Regions from separate parts of the Trujillonella humicola genome, predicted to be linked through region 3. Evidence: predicted binding sites of a transcription regulator. Region 3 holds the regulator's gene; each other region holds the start of a gene.
The links. The regulator LexA, encoded in region 3, represses DNA repair genes until DNA is damaged. The targets are predictions, from matches to a motif close to TCGAACANNTGTTCGA.

Region 1: a site for LexA is predicted at 1,374-1,389, ahead of ACK586_RS18930 (DUF6504 family protein). Genes of this name have one in related genera too.
Region 2: a site for LexA is predicted at 1,374-1,389, ahead of ACK586_RS05380 (replicative DNA helicase). Genes of this name have one in related genera too.

What each region holds. Positions count from the first base shown of each region.
Region 1 is NZ_JBJNRJ010000045.1:21,195-25,423, forward strand. It holds gene ACK586_RS18920 (DNA polymerase III subunit alpha) at 1-365, opposite strand, end outside; gene ACK586_RS18925 (SAV_6107 family HEPN domain-containing protein) at 445-942, opposite strand; gene ACK586_RS18930 (DUF6504 family protein) at 960-1,280, opposite strand; gene ACK586_RS18935 (YbaK/EbsC family protein) at 1,806-2,324, shown strand; gene ACK586_RS18940 (GNAT family N-acetyltransferase) at 2,321-2,914, shown strand; gene ACK586_RS18945 (phytoene desaturase family protein) at 2,911-4,229, shown strand, end outside.
Region 2 is NZ_JBJNRJ010000006.1:95,091-99,319, reverse strand. It holds gene ACK586_RS05380 (replicative DNA helicase) at 1-1,277, opposite strand, end outside; gene rplI (50S ribosomal protein L9) at 1,927-2,373, opposite strand; gene rpsR (30S ribosomal protein S18) at 2,385-2,621, opposite strand; gene ACK586_RS05365 (single-stranded DNA-binding protein) at 2,728-3,219, opposite strand; gene rpsF (30S ribosomal protein S6) at 3,222-3,512, opposite strand; gene ACK586_RS05355 (hypothetical protein) at 3,724-4,229, opposite strand, start outside.
Region 3 is NZ_JBJNRJ010000032.1:176-4,404, forward strand. It holds gene ACK586_RS15755 (LysM peptidoglycan-binding domain-containing protein) at 31-285, opposite strand; gene lexA (transcriptional repressor LexA) at 849-1,625, shown strand; gene ACK586_RS15765 (SMP-30/gluconolactonase/LRE family protein) at 1,661-2,794, opposite strand; gene ACK586_RS15770 (phosphatase PAP2 family protein) at 2,748-3,512, opposite strand; gene hflX (GTPase HflX) at 3,587-4,229, opposite strand, start outside.

The sequences.
Region 1 (4,229 bases), on a different contig from region 3:
CCCCGGCCCGCACCGGTCTCACCCTCGACCCGACCGTCGAGGTCGGGCGGGAGGGGACGGCGGGAGCGGTGCCGCGCCCCCGCCAGCCCCGACGGGCCGGAGCCGAGGGCGTGCGCGAGCGCCGGCGGGACGCTGCTGTCGACCGCGGGGGTGACCGCCAGGTCGACCCCGAAGATCGGCCGGACGTCGGCCGACCGGCAGGCCAGCGCGAACTTCACCGCGCCGTAGAGGCCGTCGCGGTCGGTCAGCGCGAGCGCCTGCATGCCGTGCTCGGCGGCTCGGCCGACCAGGTCGGCGGGGTGGTTGGCCCCGTACCGCATGGAGTAGCCCGAGGCGACGTGCAGGTGGACGAAGGGATCGCTCACGCTCCGGCCTCGCCGGCGCTCGGCCTCCGCGTTCGCGTTCGCGGCGCTGCCGTGTCTCCGGGTGAGCTCGCGAGCTCGCTCACCTCCGGGAGGAGCGGGTACCGCGGTGTGCGGTGCCGCCGACGACCCGGGGGCGCGCAGCGGGCTCCGGGAGCTGGGTCAGGGTGGTCTCGACCACGGACAGGAACGCCGCGACGTCGCGGACCAGGTCGTCGGCCTCGCGCTCGGTGACCGCGCGCGACAGCCCCGCCTCGGCCGCGGCCCGTTTGGCGGCGCCGGCGGCGAAGAAGGTGGCCCACTCCCCCAGCTCCGGGCAGACCTCACCGAGCAGCACCCAGGCGCTGCGCGGACGGCGGCGACCGGACTCCGGCCGGGTACGGGCGGCCAGCACCGCCGCGGCGGCGCGCAGCGCGGCCAGGTGCGCGGTGGCGTACCGCTCCCGGGCGTCGCCGGCCGCGGCGGCCTCGGCCAGCCCGCGCCGCGCCTGGCCCAGCAACCCGGCCGCGGCGGCCGGCACCGGCGGGGGCAGCGGCAGCTGGCCGGCGGACCGGTCGTAGGCCCTGCTGTCGTACGACATGGCTCGCAGCGCACCCATCAGTCGTGCACCCGCACGAGCGACCAGCGGTTCTCCGCCGCGTCCCACGACAGGTCGTAGACGCCGGCGAAGCTCATCCGCGACCGACCGGCGCGCACCGCCTCCAGCCGCCACACCTCTCGCGGGGCGACGAGGTCGCCCGAGGCGCCGCCCCCGGCCGCGCGCTGCCACCAGGCCGGCGTCTCCACCCACGAGTCGAGCAGCTCCCCCACGACGTACCGGGACTGGCCGCGCCAGAACTGCACCGGACCGAGCGGCCCCCGCTCGACCCGGACCTCCTCGCCGACCCGACCGCCGACCCCGCTCAGCACCCGGCCCATGTCAGACTCCCCACCGCTCGGCCACCCGTCGCGCCGGCCCGGATCGCGCCGCCGGGCGGGGAAGGACCCGGGCGGCACGAGGAGCGACGCTGTTCGAACGCGTGTTCGAACGATGTCGAGTAGACCCGACCCCCTGCGCCGTCGTCAAGCCGACGCGCACCTCCTGGGGACACGGCGCCCCCGGCCCGTCAGGAGCGTCGGCCCTGCACCGGCCGATACCGGCAGGTGGACACGGCCGGCAGAGGACCGATGCCCCCGCGCGTCGGCGCGCGGACGGCGGACGCACGACGGCGTGCCACGGCTCTCGCAGGTCAAGAGCCCGGGCCCGCCGGATGCAGGCGGGTCCGGTCGAGGCCCTCCCACCGGCGGGTGCCCGCCGCGCGGTGCGCCTGCACGGGCCGGCCGGCCCGGGGGCCGACGCCCCGAGGGCACGGGCGCGTGAGCACTGCGGGCACGGGCCCGGAGCCCACCCGGCGGCGTTCCCCGACCGGCCGGGCACCGCGGGCGGGTGGGAGGATCGCCGGCATGCCGCCCGCCGTCTCCCCCCGGGTCGCCGAGGTCGTCCGCCACCTCCGCGAGGCCGGTGCCACCGGCGAGGTGCGGGAGCTCCCCGACAGCGCCCGCACGGCCGCCCAGGCCGCCGCGCAGCTCGGCGTGCCGGTCGGCGCCATCGCCAACAGCCTGGTCTTCGACGTGGGCGGGAACCCGCTGCTCGTGCTCACCAGCGGCGCCCACCGGGTCGACACCGGGAAGGTCGCCCAGCTCCTCGGCGTGCCCGAGGTCCGCGTCGCGCGCCCCGGCTTCGTCCGCGACCACACCGGTCAGGCGATCGGTGGCGTCGCCCCGGTCGGCCACCCCGCGCCGATCGGCACGCTCGTCGACGTCGAGCTGGCCCGGTACGAGCAGGTGTGGGCGGCGGCCGGCCACCCGCACACCGTCTTCCCGACCACCTACGACGAGCTCCTCCGGCTCACCGAGGGCACCGCCGCCGAGGTGGGGCCCGGACCGGCGGAGACGCCCCGCACCAAGGCGGTACGCGCATGACCGGCACCACCCCCGCCACCCGGGTCACCGCGTTGCCGACCGGGTGGATCCGCGACCACATGCACGAGGCGCTGGCCATCTACGGCGCGGCCATGGGCTACTCCTCGTCGGTGGTCGCCGGCCGCTACGGCTACGCCGTGCAGCACACCGAGCGACCCGGCTTCCGCGCCGTCGGCGGGTTCGTCGCCGACCCCGACGGAGAGCGGATGGTCGGCTTCGGCTACGGCTACGAGGTCGCCCCCGGCCAGTGGTGGCACGACCAGGTCCGCGCCGCCCTGGACCGGCGGACGGCGAAGCGCTGGCTGCCCGGCGCCTTCGAGGTGTGCGAGCTGCACGTCCACCCCGACGTCCAGAGCCGGGGCCTCGGCCGGCAGCTCCTGCACGCCCTGGTCGAGGGCCTGCCCAACCCCGCCGCGCTGCTGTCCACGCCCGACGCCGACACGAAGGCCTTCCGGCTGTACCACGCCGACGGCTTCGTCGACCTGGCCCGCGGGCACCACTTCCCCGGCGACTCCCGGCCCTTCGCGATCCTCGGCGCCCGCCTGCCGCTGCATCCGCGCCCGCCCGCCACGACGAACGACCGGGTGTGAGCCCCACCGACCAGCGCGACGCCGTCGTCGTCGGCTCGGGCCACAACGGCCTGGTGGCCGCCTGCTACCTCGCCCGCGCCGGGCTCCGCGTCGAGGTCGTCGAGCGCGACGAGGTGCTCGGCGGTGCCGTCTCCACGGTCGAGCGCTGGCCGGGGGTGCGGGTCGACCGCGGTTCGAGCGCGCACGTGATCGTGCGGCACAGCGGCATCGTGGAGGAGCTGGACCTGGCCGCGCACGGCCTGCGCTACGTCGACTGCGACCCGTGGGGGTTCGCGCCCGCCCCGCGGCCGGGCTCCCCGGGCCCGGACGGGCAGCCGCTGGTGTTCTCGGTCGACCTGGACGCCACCTGCTCCTCCATCGCCGCGGCCTGCGGGCCCGCCGACGCCGACGCCTACCGCCGCTTCGTCGCCGAGTGGGGGCCCCGCAGCCGCGCCGTCGTCGCCTCCTTCGCCGGGCCGCCCAGCCCGGCGCGGCTGGTCCGGGCGTTCTGGCCGCTGGGCGCCCCCCGCGGCGGTCGGCCGCGCACGCCCGGCGGGGACCTGGCCGTCGACTTCCTGGGGTCGGGCGACGCGCTGCTGGACCGCTGGTTCACCGACGAGCGGCTCAAGGCCGCGCTGGCCTGGTTCGGTGCGCAGTCCGGCCCGCCGATGAGCGAGCCGGGCACCGCCGCGATGGTCGGCTGGGTCGCCCTGCTGCACGACGTCCCGCCCGGCCACCCGGTCGGTGGCTCCGGCGGGCTCACGCAGGCGCTGCGCCGCCGGCTGGAGGCCGACGGCGGCCGGGTGGTCCTCGGGGACGCCGCCGAGCGGCTGCTCGTGGAGGACGGCCGCACCGCGGGCGTGCGGACGGCGTCCGGGCGGGAGCTGCGCGCTCCGGTCGTGGTGTCCGCCTGCCACGTGCTGGCCACCCGCGACCTCGCCGGCGACGCCGCTCCCCCGGCCCTGGCGTCGGCGGCGCCGCCGCTGGGCAACGGCTTCGGCCTGGTGCTGCGGGCCCTCACCGACGCGCCGCCGTCTTACCCGGGCGTGCCGGCAGAGGCGGCGCTCGGCGGGCTGCAGCTGCTGTGCACCGACCGCGCGCAGCTCGCCGCGGCGCACGGCGACTTCGCCGCCGGCCGGCTGCCGCGCGAGCCGGTGCCGCTGGCCATGTGCTTCTCCGCCTCCGACGACACGCTGGCACCGGCCGGGCAGCACGTGGTCACCGTGTGGGGCCAGTGGTACCCCTACGCCCTGGCCGACGGCGCCGACTGGGACGCCCTGGCGGGGTCCGCGGCCGAGCGGCTGGTCGCCGCCGTCGACCGGTACGCGCCCGGCTT
Region 2 (4,229 bases), on a different contig from region 3:
GGGCACGTGCGGGCGGCGACCTCGGCCTGCGGCAGCCGGAGCGAGTACCGCCGGTCGACGCCGGTCGGCTGGACCACGAGCCCCTCGGCCTCGATGTGAACCGCGATCTCGGGGTCCACGCTGGTGAACTGCGCCTCGACCGAGGTGCCGTCACCGAGCCAGACGCCCAGCGTGTACGGCGGCAGCGGCAGGTCGGCCTCGGGCAGGTCGAGCGGGGCGGCGTTGGTGACGGAGTGGTTGAGGCGTGCGTCCGCGGTCGCGCACCGGACGGTGCGGGCGATCTCCTCGGTGGTCCGCACCCCGGCGGAGGTCTGCTGGCTGCGGTAGCGGTTGCAGCCGGTGCGCGCCTGCTGTGCGGAGCGGCGGCCGACCCGGGTCTCGGTCAGCCACTGGTGCTGGGCATCGGCGACGATCACCGAGCCGTCGGAGAAGTGCACCTCGTAGCAGGGCCGGTCGGTCAGCACGTCCGTCGCGGCGACCACGGTGGTCGGCCGGCCGTCGGACCCGAGCACGCGGTCGCCGACTGCGATCCCGCCCATGGTCGTCCACCCGGTCGGAGTCGCGATCGGGGTGTCGAGCGCGAGGGCCTTGCCCACACCGGGACGGGCCGCGATGACGACCATCTGGCCGGCCTGCAGGCCGTTGGTGAGCTCGTCGAGGTCGCGGATGCCGGTCGGGACGCCGCGGCTGACCCCGCCGCGGCTGGCGATGGCGTCGAGCTCGTCCATCGTCGGCTGGAGGATGTCCTCGAGCCGCGAGTAGTCCTCGCTCATCCGCTTCTCGGTGACGTCGTAGATCTCCTGCTGGGCGCGGTCGACGATGTCGTCGACGTCGCCCCGGCCGCCGGCCGCGCCGTAGCCCAGCTGCACCACCCGGGTGCCGGCCTCCACCAGCCGCCGCAGCACGGCCTGCTCGGCGACGATCGCGGCGTAGTAGCCGGCGTTGGCCGCGGTCGGAGTCGAGGCGATCAGCGTGTGCAGGTAGACCGCGCCGCCCATCTTCGACAGCTGGTCGGTGCGGTTGAGCTCCGCGGCGACGGTGATCGCGTCCGCCGGCTCACCGCGGCCGTAGAGGTCGAGGATGCAGTCGAAGACGATCGCGTGCGCCGGCCGGTAGAAGTCGGCGCTGTGCAGCTGCTCGACGACGTCGGCGATCGCGTCCTTGCTCAGCAGCATCCCGCCGAGCACCGACTGCTCCGCCTGGACGTCCTGCGGCGGCTGGCGGTCGTACTCCGGCGCCGTCGCCTGGGGCCGGCTGAAGTCGTCGGCCACCGCCACGTCAGTTCCTCCATCCACTCTCCGGCGCACCCCGCCACAGACCCCGGCCGCCGGCCGGGGCCCGGTGGGGGAGCACCAGGACGTTCGTCACCCGTCTCGAACGTGCGTTCGAGGAGTTCCTACCGCGAGCCACCGACAGGTCCCGGTCGGGCGGGTAGGCAGGGAGGACGTTAGGAACGGCGGACCGGTCCGTCCAACACCGCTGTGGGCGCCGTTCTGCACAACTTGTGGACAAGTCGGTGGACACAGGCGTGTCGACATGTGGAGACAGCGGGGGACGGGAACGAGGTCGACCGCGTATCCCGCACCTGACCAGCACCGGGACGACGCACCGGGTGTGGACGGGAGAAATCCGGGAGAACTCGCCGTGTCGCCGCCCGGCGTGTCGCCCGCCCGACCCAGGTGTCCCAGCCGTCACTCGCCGGGTCGTCGTCCACACGCGGCCGGGGCGCCGCCACGGCGCTGCCGGCGACCGTTCGGGCCACCGGACGGTCCCTGGGCGCACGGCGCACGGCGCACGGCGCCCGCGGGACGGGCCGAGGGCCGCCCCACGGGCGCCCCGGCGTCCGGACGACGTCCTGAGCGGCCCGGGAACGCCACGAGGGGCGCCGGACCGGAGTCCGACGCCCCTCGTGGGGTGGTGCGTGGGTCAGGAGGCGACGACGTCGATCGTCAGCTCCGAGGCGACCTCGGGGTGGATGCGCACCGTGACCTTGTGCTGGCCGGTCGTCTTGATGCTGCTGGGCAGCTCGATGCGACGACGGTCGAGCTCCGGCCCGCCGGCGGCGATGACCGCGGCGGCGACGTCGGCGGTGGTGACGCGCCCGAACAGGCGGCCGCCCTCGCCGGCGCGGGCCGGCACGCGGACGGTCAGCCCGCCGAGGCGGCCGGCCACGGCCTGCGCCTCCTCGAGGCTGCGCACGTCGCGGGTGGCCCGCGCCCGGCGCAGCGACTCCACCTGCTTCTCGGCACCGCGGGTGGCCACGATGGCCAGCCCGCGGGGCAGGAGGTAGTTGCGGCCGTAGCCGCCCTTGACCTCGACGGTGTCGCCGGAGGACCCGAGACCGGTGACCTCCTGCGTCAGGATCAGCTTCATCGAGCTCATGGTCAGCGCGCCGTGGAGGTGTAGGGCAGCAGCGCCATCTCGCGGCTGTTCTTCACGGCCGTCGCGACGTCACGCTGGTGCTGGCTGCAGTTGCCGCTCACGCGGCGGGCACGGATCTTGCCGCGGTCGGAGATGAACTTCCGCAGCAGGGTCGTGTCCTTGTAGTCGACGTAGGTCGCCTTGTCCTTGCAGAACTGGCAGACCTTCTTCTTGGGCTTGCGCACGGGGGGCTTGGGCACTGGGTTCTCCAGGTACGACGTGGATCAGGAAGTGAGGGTGTGGAACGGCCCCCTCGCAGGGCCCCGCGCCGAGCGGAGCGAGGCGTGGGGGCGAGGGGGTCCTTGCTCAGAAGGGCGGCTCGTCGGACGGGCCGGCCGGCGTCGACCACGGGTCGCTGGCGCCACCGCCACCGCCGCCTCCGCCACCACCGAAGCCGCCGCCGCCACCGCCGAAGCCGCCGCCACCCTCACCGCGCTGGGCCTTGGTGACCTTGGCGGTGGCGTAGCGCAGCGAGGGGCCCACCTCGTCGACCTCGAGCTCGACGACGGTGCGCTTCTCGCCCTCCTTCGTCTCGAAGGAGCGCTGCTTGAGCCGGCCGGAGACGATGACCCGCGAGCCCCGGGTGAGGGACTCGGCGACGTTCTCCGCCGCCTGCCGCCACACGTTGCAGCGCAGGAAGAGCGCCTCGCCGTCCTTCCACTCCTGCGACTGGCGGTCGAACGTCCGCGGGGTCGAGGCGACCGTGAAGTTGGCGACCGCGGCACCCGACGGCGTGAACCGCAGCTCCGGGTCGGAGGTCAGGTTGCCGATGACGGTGATGACGGTCTCGCCGGCCATGGTCAGTGGACCTCGGGCCGCATCAGCTTGGTGCGCAGGACCGACTCGTTGAGGTTCAGCTGCCGGTCGAGCTCGGCCACCGCGGCGGGCTCGGCGTTGATGTCGATGACGGCGTAGATGCCCTCGATCTGCTTCTTGATCTCGAAGGCGAGCCGGCGACGGCCCCAGATGTCGACCTTGCCCACCGTGCCACCGGAGTTGGTGACGACGGTCAGGAACCGGTCGAGGGAGGGAGCGATCGTGCGCTCCTCCAGCTCGGGGTCGAGGATGACCATCAGTTCGTAGTTGCGCATGGAGAAACCCCACCTCCTCTGGTCTCGGCGGCTGCAGTGCATCTGCAGCAGGAGGGTCGTACATGCGTCGCGCGCCCCACCCCCGCGGGAGCGGGAGGAGAACGCGCCACCGCACAGGCTACCAGCGCCGGGGACGACCCTCCGCCGCCGTCCACAGGACCACCCCGGACGTGCGCGGCCGGGCAGCGAGGGACGGCGCCCGGCGGGGTGCTCAGCGCGAGCGGGGCGACCCGCCGGTCGACCGGGTGGCCAGGTGCGTGCGGACCAGGGCGGCCGTGGCCGCCGCCAGCGCCACCATGGCGAGCAGCGCGGGGAGCGGGAGCGGGCCGGCGGCCGGGTCGGCCGGGTCGGCGCTGCTCGCGCTCTCCTCGTCCAGCGCCTCCCCGAGCCCGGACAGCCGGCCGAACACCGGCACCGGGGCGCCGTCGTAGCTCCCTGCGCGCCCACCGGATCCGCCCGCGGCGGCCCCGGCGCCGGCCGACGCCCCCGAGGCCGGCGTGAACCGGCTCAGGTCGAGCACCGCCACCCCGCCCCCGGTCGGCGACATGTCCGCCGCGCCCAGCCCGGTGTCGTAGGCGTAGGGGAGCCCGTCGACGCCGGACGCCGCCGGCGCCGACGGGACGACGGGCTGCTGCGCCGGCGCGGGCGCCTCCCCCTGCGGGACGAGCTGCGGCAGGACCTCGCCGACACCGGGCAGCAGGGTCGGGACGTCGATCA
Region 3 (4,229 bases):
TCGACGCCACGGATAGACCTCCCCGCCCGATCACGGGACCTCGAGCACCTGCCCGGGCACCACCACGGCACCCTCCAGGTCGTTCAGCCGCTCGATCGCGTCGACCACCGCGCGCACGTCCTCCCCCGGGTCGGCCACCGCCGCCGCGATGGACCAGACCGTGTCCCCCGGCGCCACGACGACGCTGCTCCCGCCGGCGAGCTCGAGCCCGCTGCCGCTCCCCAGCACCGCGGACAGGACGAGCAGCGCGAGTGCGGACGCCGCGACGGCCAGCGCTGTCAGCACGACCCGCCCACGCCGGGTGAGTCGCAGCGGCCCGTTCCCGCACGGCGCGGGAACCCGCCGGCCCGATCGCACCCGCCCGGCGCCGGTCGCCGCCGCCCACGGAACGGGCCGCGCGGCCGGCCGCACGGTGTCACGGCGCGGCGGCGGCGCGCCTCCCGGGCGGACGCGCGACCGGACCGCCGCGCGTTCGCTCCCCGGTCGCCCGGGCCCGGCGACCCCCGAACCGGGCCCACCCTGCCGGCCGGACGGGACTGCACCTCCGCCGTGCAACCGTCCGCAGACCCCTGCCTCGCGCACCGTGCCCACTCCCGCGCCTCCTCCACGACGGCCACCGCGCACCGGCGGCCCATCGAACAGCCGTTCGAATCGAACGTCTGTGCGATGTCTACCGCACCCCGCCGACAGGAGCGAGCCCGACACGGTCGACTTCGAACATGTGTTTGAGAAGCCGGCCCGAACGCGCTACCGTCCGGGCACGCCTCCGGAACGGCCGGGCGAGGACCGCGGCCGGGCGAGCGGGGCGGACGGACGAGCCGTCACCGGACGGCCGGCGAGGAGGAGACGTGGCGGGCAGCAGCGGGACGTCGGGGGGGCGCGGCGGGTCGCGCCGCGCGGGCGGCACGGCGACCGGCACGCCGTCGGCCCCCACCGCGGAGGTCCGGACCTTTCCGGACCGGGGCGAGGCCGGCGATGGTCTGACCCAGCGGCAGCGGCGCGTCCTGGAGGTCATCCGCGACTCGATCGACCGCCGCGGATACCCGCCGTCCGTACGCGAGATCGGCGAGGCGGTGGGCCTCTCCTCGGCCTCCTCGGTCGCCCACCAGCTGTCGGTGCTGCAGAAGAAGGGCTGGCTGCGGCGCGACCCCAACCGCCCCCGCGCCCTCGACGTCCGGCTCCCCGGCGAGATCGCCGCCGCCGGTGCGGCCGCGCCGCCTCCGCCGGTCGCCGAGGACGCCGCGAGCCCGGCGCCGACCTACGTGCCGCTCGTGGGCCGGATCGCCGCCGGCGGTCCCGTGCTCGCCGAGCAGGCGGTCGAGGACGTCTTCCCGCTGCCCCGCGAGCTGGTCGGCGAGGGCACGCTCTTCATGCTCAAGGTGAGCGGCGACTCGATGGTGGAGGCGGCCATCTGCGATGGCGACTGGGTCGTCGTCCGGCAGCAGCCGACCGCCGAGAACGGCGAGATCGTCGCCGCGATGATCGACGGCGAGGCCACGGTGAAGACCTACAAGCGCAAGGACGGCCACGTGTGGCTGCTGCCGCACAACCCGGCCTACGAGCCCATCCCCGGCGACGACGCGACGGTGCTCGGCCGTGTGGTGACGGTGCTGCGCCGCGTCTGACCTGGAGCCCGGCCGGGTGAGGTCCGGCGCTGGGGTCAGCTGCGGGTCGGCCCGGCCGGCGGCGTGCTCCGGCGGCGTCGCCGGCCCACGAGCCACATGATCGCGGTCGCCAGGGCGGCGGCGAGGAGACCGGCCGTGAGCGGGGAGACGCCGTCCTCGGTCTCGGTGAGGACGTCGGCCAGCGAGCCGTCCGGCGCTCCGGTGGCGCCGGCCGGCGCGGTCGTCGTCGGCACCGGGACGACGCTGACGACGCTCGGGAGCCCCTCGCTGGCCACGACGACCGCGGTCCCGTCGGCGGAGAAGCTGATCGCCTCGCCCTGCGGAGACTCGGGCAGAGCGACGCGGACCGGATCGCCCGCCAGCGCCCCGACGACGTCGGAGCCGGTCAGCGGCCACACGTAGGCGTCGGTGTACGTGCGCAGCGCCAGGGCGGAACCGTCCGCGGCAACCGCGCCGCCGGTGACCAGCAACTGACCGGCCCGGCCCACCGGCCCGCCCGGGGTGCCGGTCAGGGTGAGGTCCACCGAGGCGACCTCGACCAGCCCGACGGTGCCGTTGGGCTCCAGTGCAGCCACCGGCCGGAAGACGTCGCTGGAGCCGAGCACCTCCTTGGTCACGATGTAGGGAGTGCCGTCGGGGGCCAGCAGCAGCGCCTCGGCGTCGTGCGGGCCGTCGGGGTAGGTCAGCCGGTGGACGGCGGTGGAGCCGTCCGGGCGCAGGGCGATCAACGCGACCGTCTCGCGGGTGCCGGTGTTGTCCCCGGTGTCGGCCAGCCAGACCGTGCCGTCCGTCCCGACCGCGAGGTCCTCGGGGTCGAAGGGATCCACGTCCGCCTCGTGCACGCGGATCACCTGGCAGGCCGGGTCGAGGGCGAAGACCTGCACGAGGTCACCGCCGTCGTTGATCGCGAGCATGGTGCCGTCCGCCCCCACGACGAGGCCGGACAGCTCCGTCAGCCGGGGATCGGTGATCTCGCACTGCGTGGTCGCCGGCGCGGCCTCCTCGGCGAGCGCGGCCGGTGCGAGCGCGACCGAGGAGCACAGGACCAGCGCCGGCCCGCCGACGGTCAGGAGGGCGGCAGCGAGCCCCGCGCCGGCCGAGCCTCGGGACGCGCCGGAGCCGTCACGGCGACGCTGGACCCCCGTGGTCCGATCGGCGCGGTGCGGCACCTACCCAGCGTGACAGGACCAGCGCGTCCACCGCGTGAACCACGCCCAGCAGGACGACACCCACGGCGGCGCCGGCGACCGCGTCGCTGACCCAGTGGAAGTTCAGGACGATCATCGCCAGGCCGCACAGCACCGGGCCGACGACCGCGAAGAACCACAGGATGCGCTGGGCTCGCGCGGGCAGACCGAACTCGACCGCCTGCCAGCGCGCCACCCCCCACAGCAGCACCGCGTTGGCCACGTGCCCGGAGGGGAAGGACTCGCCGTCGGGATGGTGCAGGAACTGGCCGCCAGCGAAGGCAGGCGCGGTCCGGCCGATCCCCCACTTCAGCTGGTAGACGACCACGCTCAGCAGCACCAGCGCGAGCACCACGCGCAGCAGCGGCACGACGGTGCGGTACCGAACGAGGAGCCAGCCGACCAGGCAGGCGAGGACGAGCAGCATCGTGCCCCGGCCGCCGATCTGGGTGACCAGCCACAGCGGCTGGTAGGCCGCCGAGTCACGCAGCCCCCACTCCGCCACCTGGTCGGACACCCGGTGGTCCACCCGCTCGGTCAGCCCGTGCCCCAGGAGGTCGAGCGTGAGGAGGGCGGCCACGGCGACCGCGATGAGGACCGCCCACCACGTCGGCCGGCCGGCGGACACGACCGGAGGGTGCTCGGGCACCGGTCGCCGGAGCATGGCCGGGAGGGAGCGCCGCACCACGCCGCTGGTCACCGGGTCACGGTACCCGGCCGTGACCCGATCGTGACCTCGGCCGGGCCGGTGCGCCGCTGCACGGGGTGGCCGGGTCAGGCGACCGGGCCGGCGAACTCCCCGAGGGCCGCGGCGAGGGCACCGTCGACCCGCGCGGCCAGCCGGGTGCCGCCGGACTCGTGGCTCTCGCTGAGCACCTCGCCGTCCCGGTGCACGCGGGCCACCAGGTCGCCGCGGTCGTAGGGCACCAGCACGTCCACCTCGATCTCGGGGTGCGGCAGCCGCGCGGCCAGGATCTCCCGCAGCCGCTCGATGCCCTCCCCGGTGCGCGCCGAGACCCACACCGCGCCGGGCAGCGCCTGGCGGAGGGTGAGCACGTCCTCCTCGGTCATGGCGTCGACCTTGTTCACCACGATGAGCTCGGGGACCGACGAGGCGTCGATCTCCTGGAGGACGACGTGGACGGCGTCGATCTGGCCGACCGGGTCGGGATCGGACCCGTCGACGACGTGCAGCAGCAGGTCGGCGGCGGCCACCTCCTCCAGGGTCGACCGGAAGGCGTCGACCAGCTGGTGCGGCAGGTGGCGCACGAAGCCGACGGTGTCGGTGAGGGTGTACTCGCGGCCCTCCTCGGTCTGCGCGCGGCGGACCGTGGGATCGAGAGTGGCGAACAGCGCGTTCTCCACCAGCACGCCCGCGCCGGTGAGCCGGTTGAGCAGGCTGGACTTGCCGGCGTTG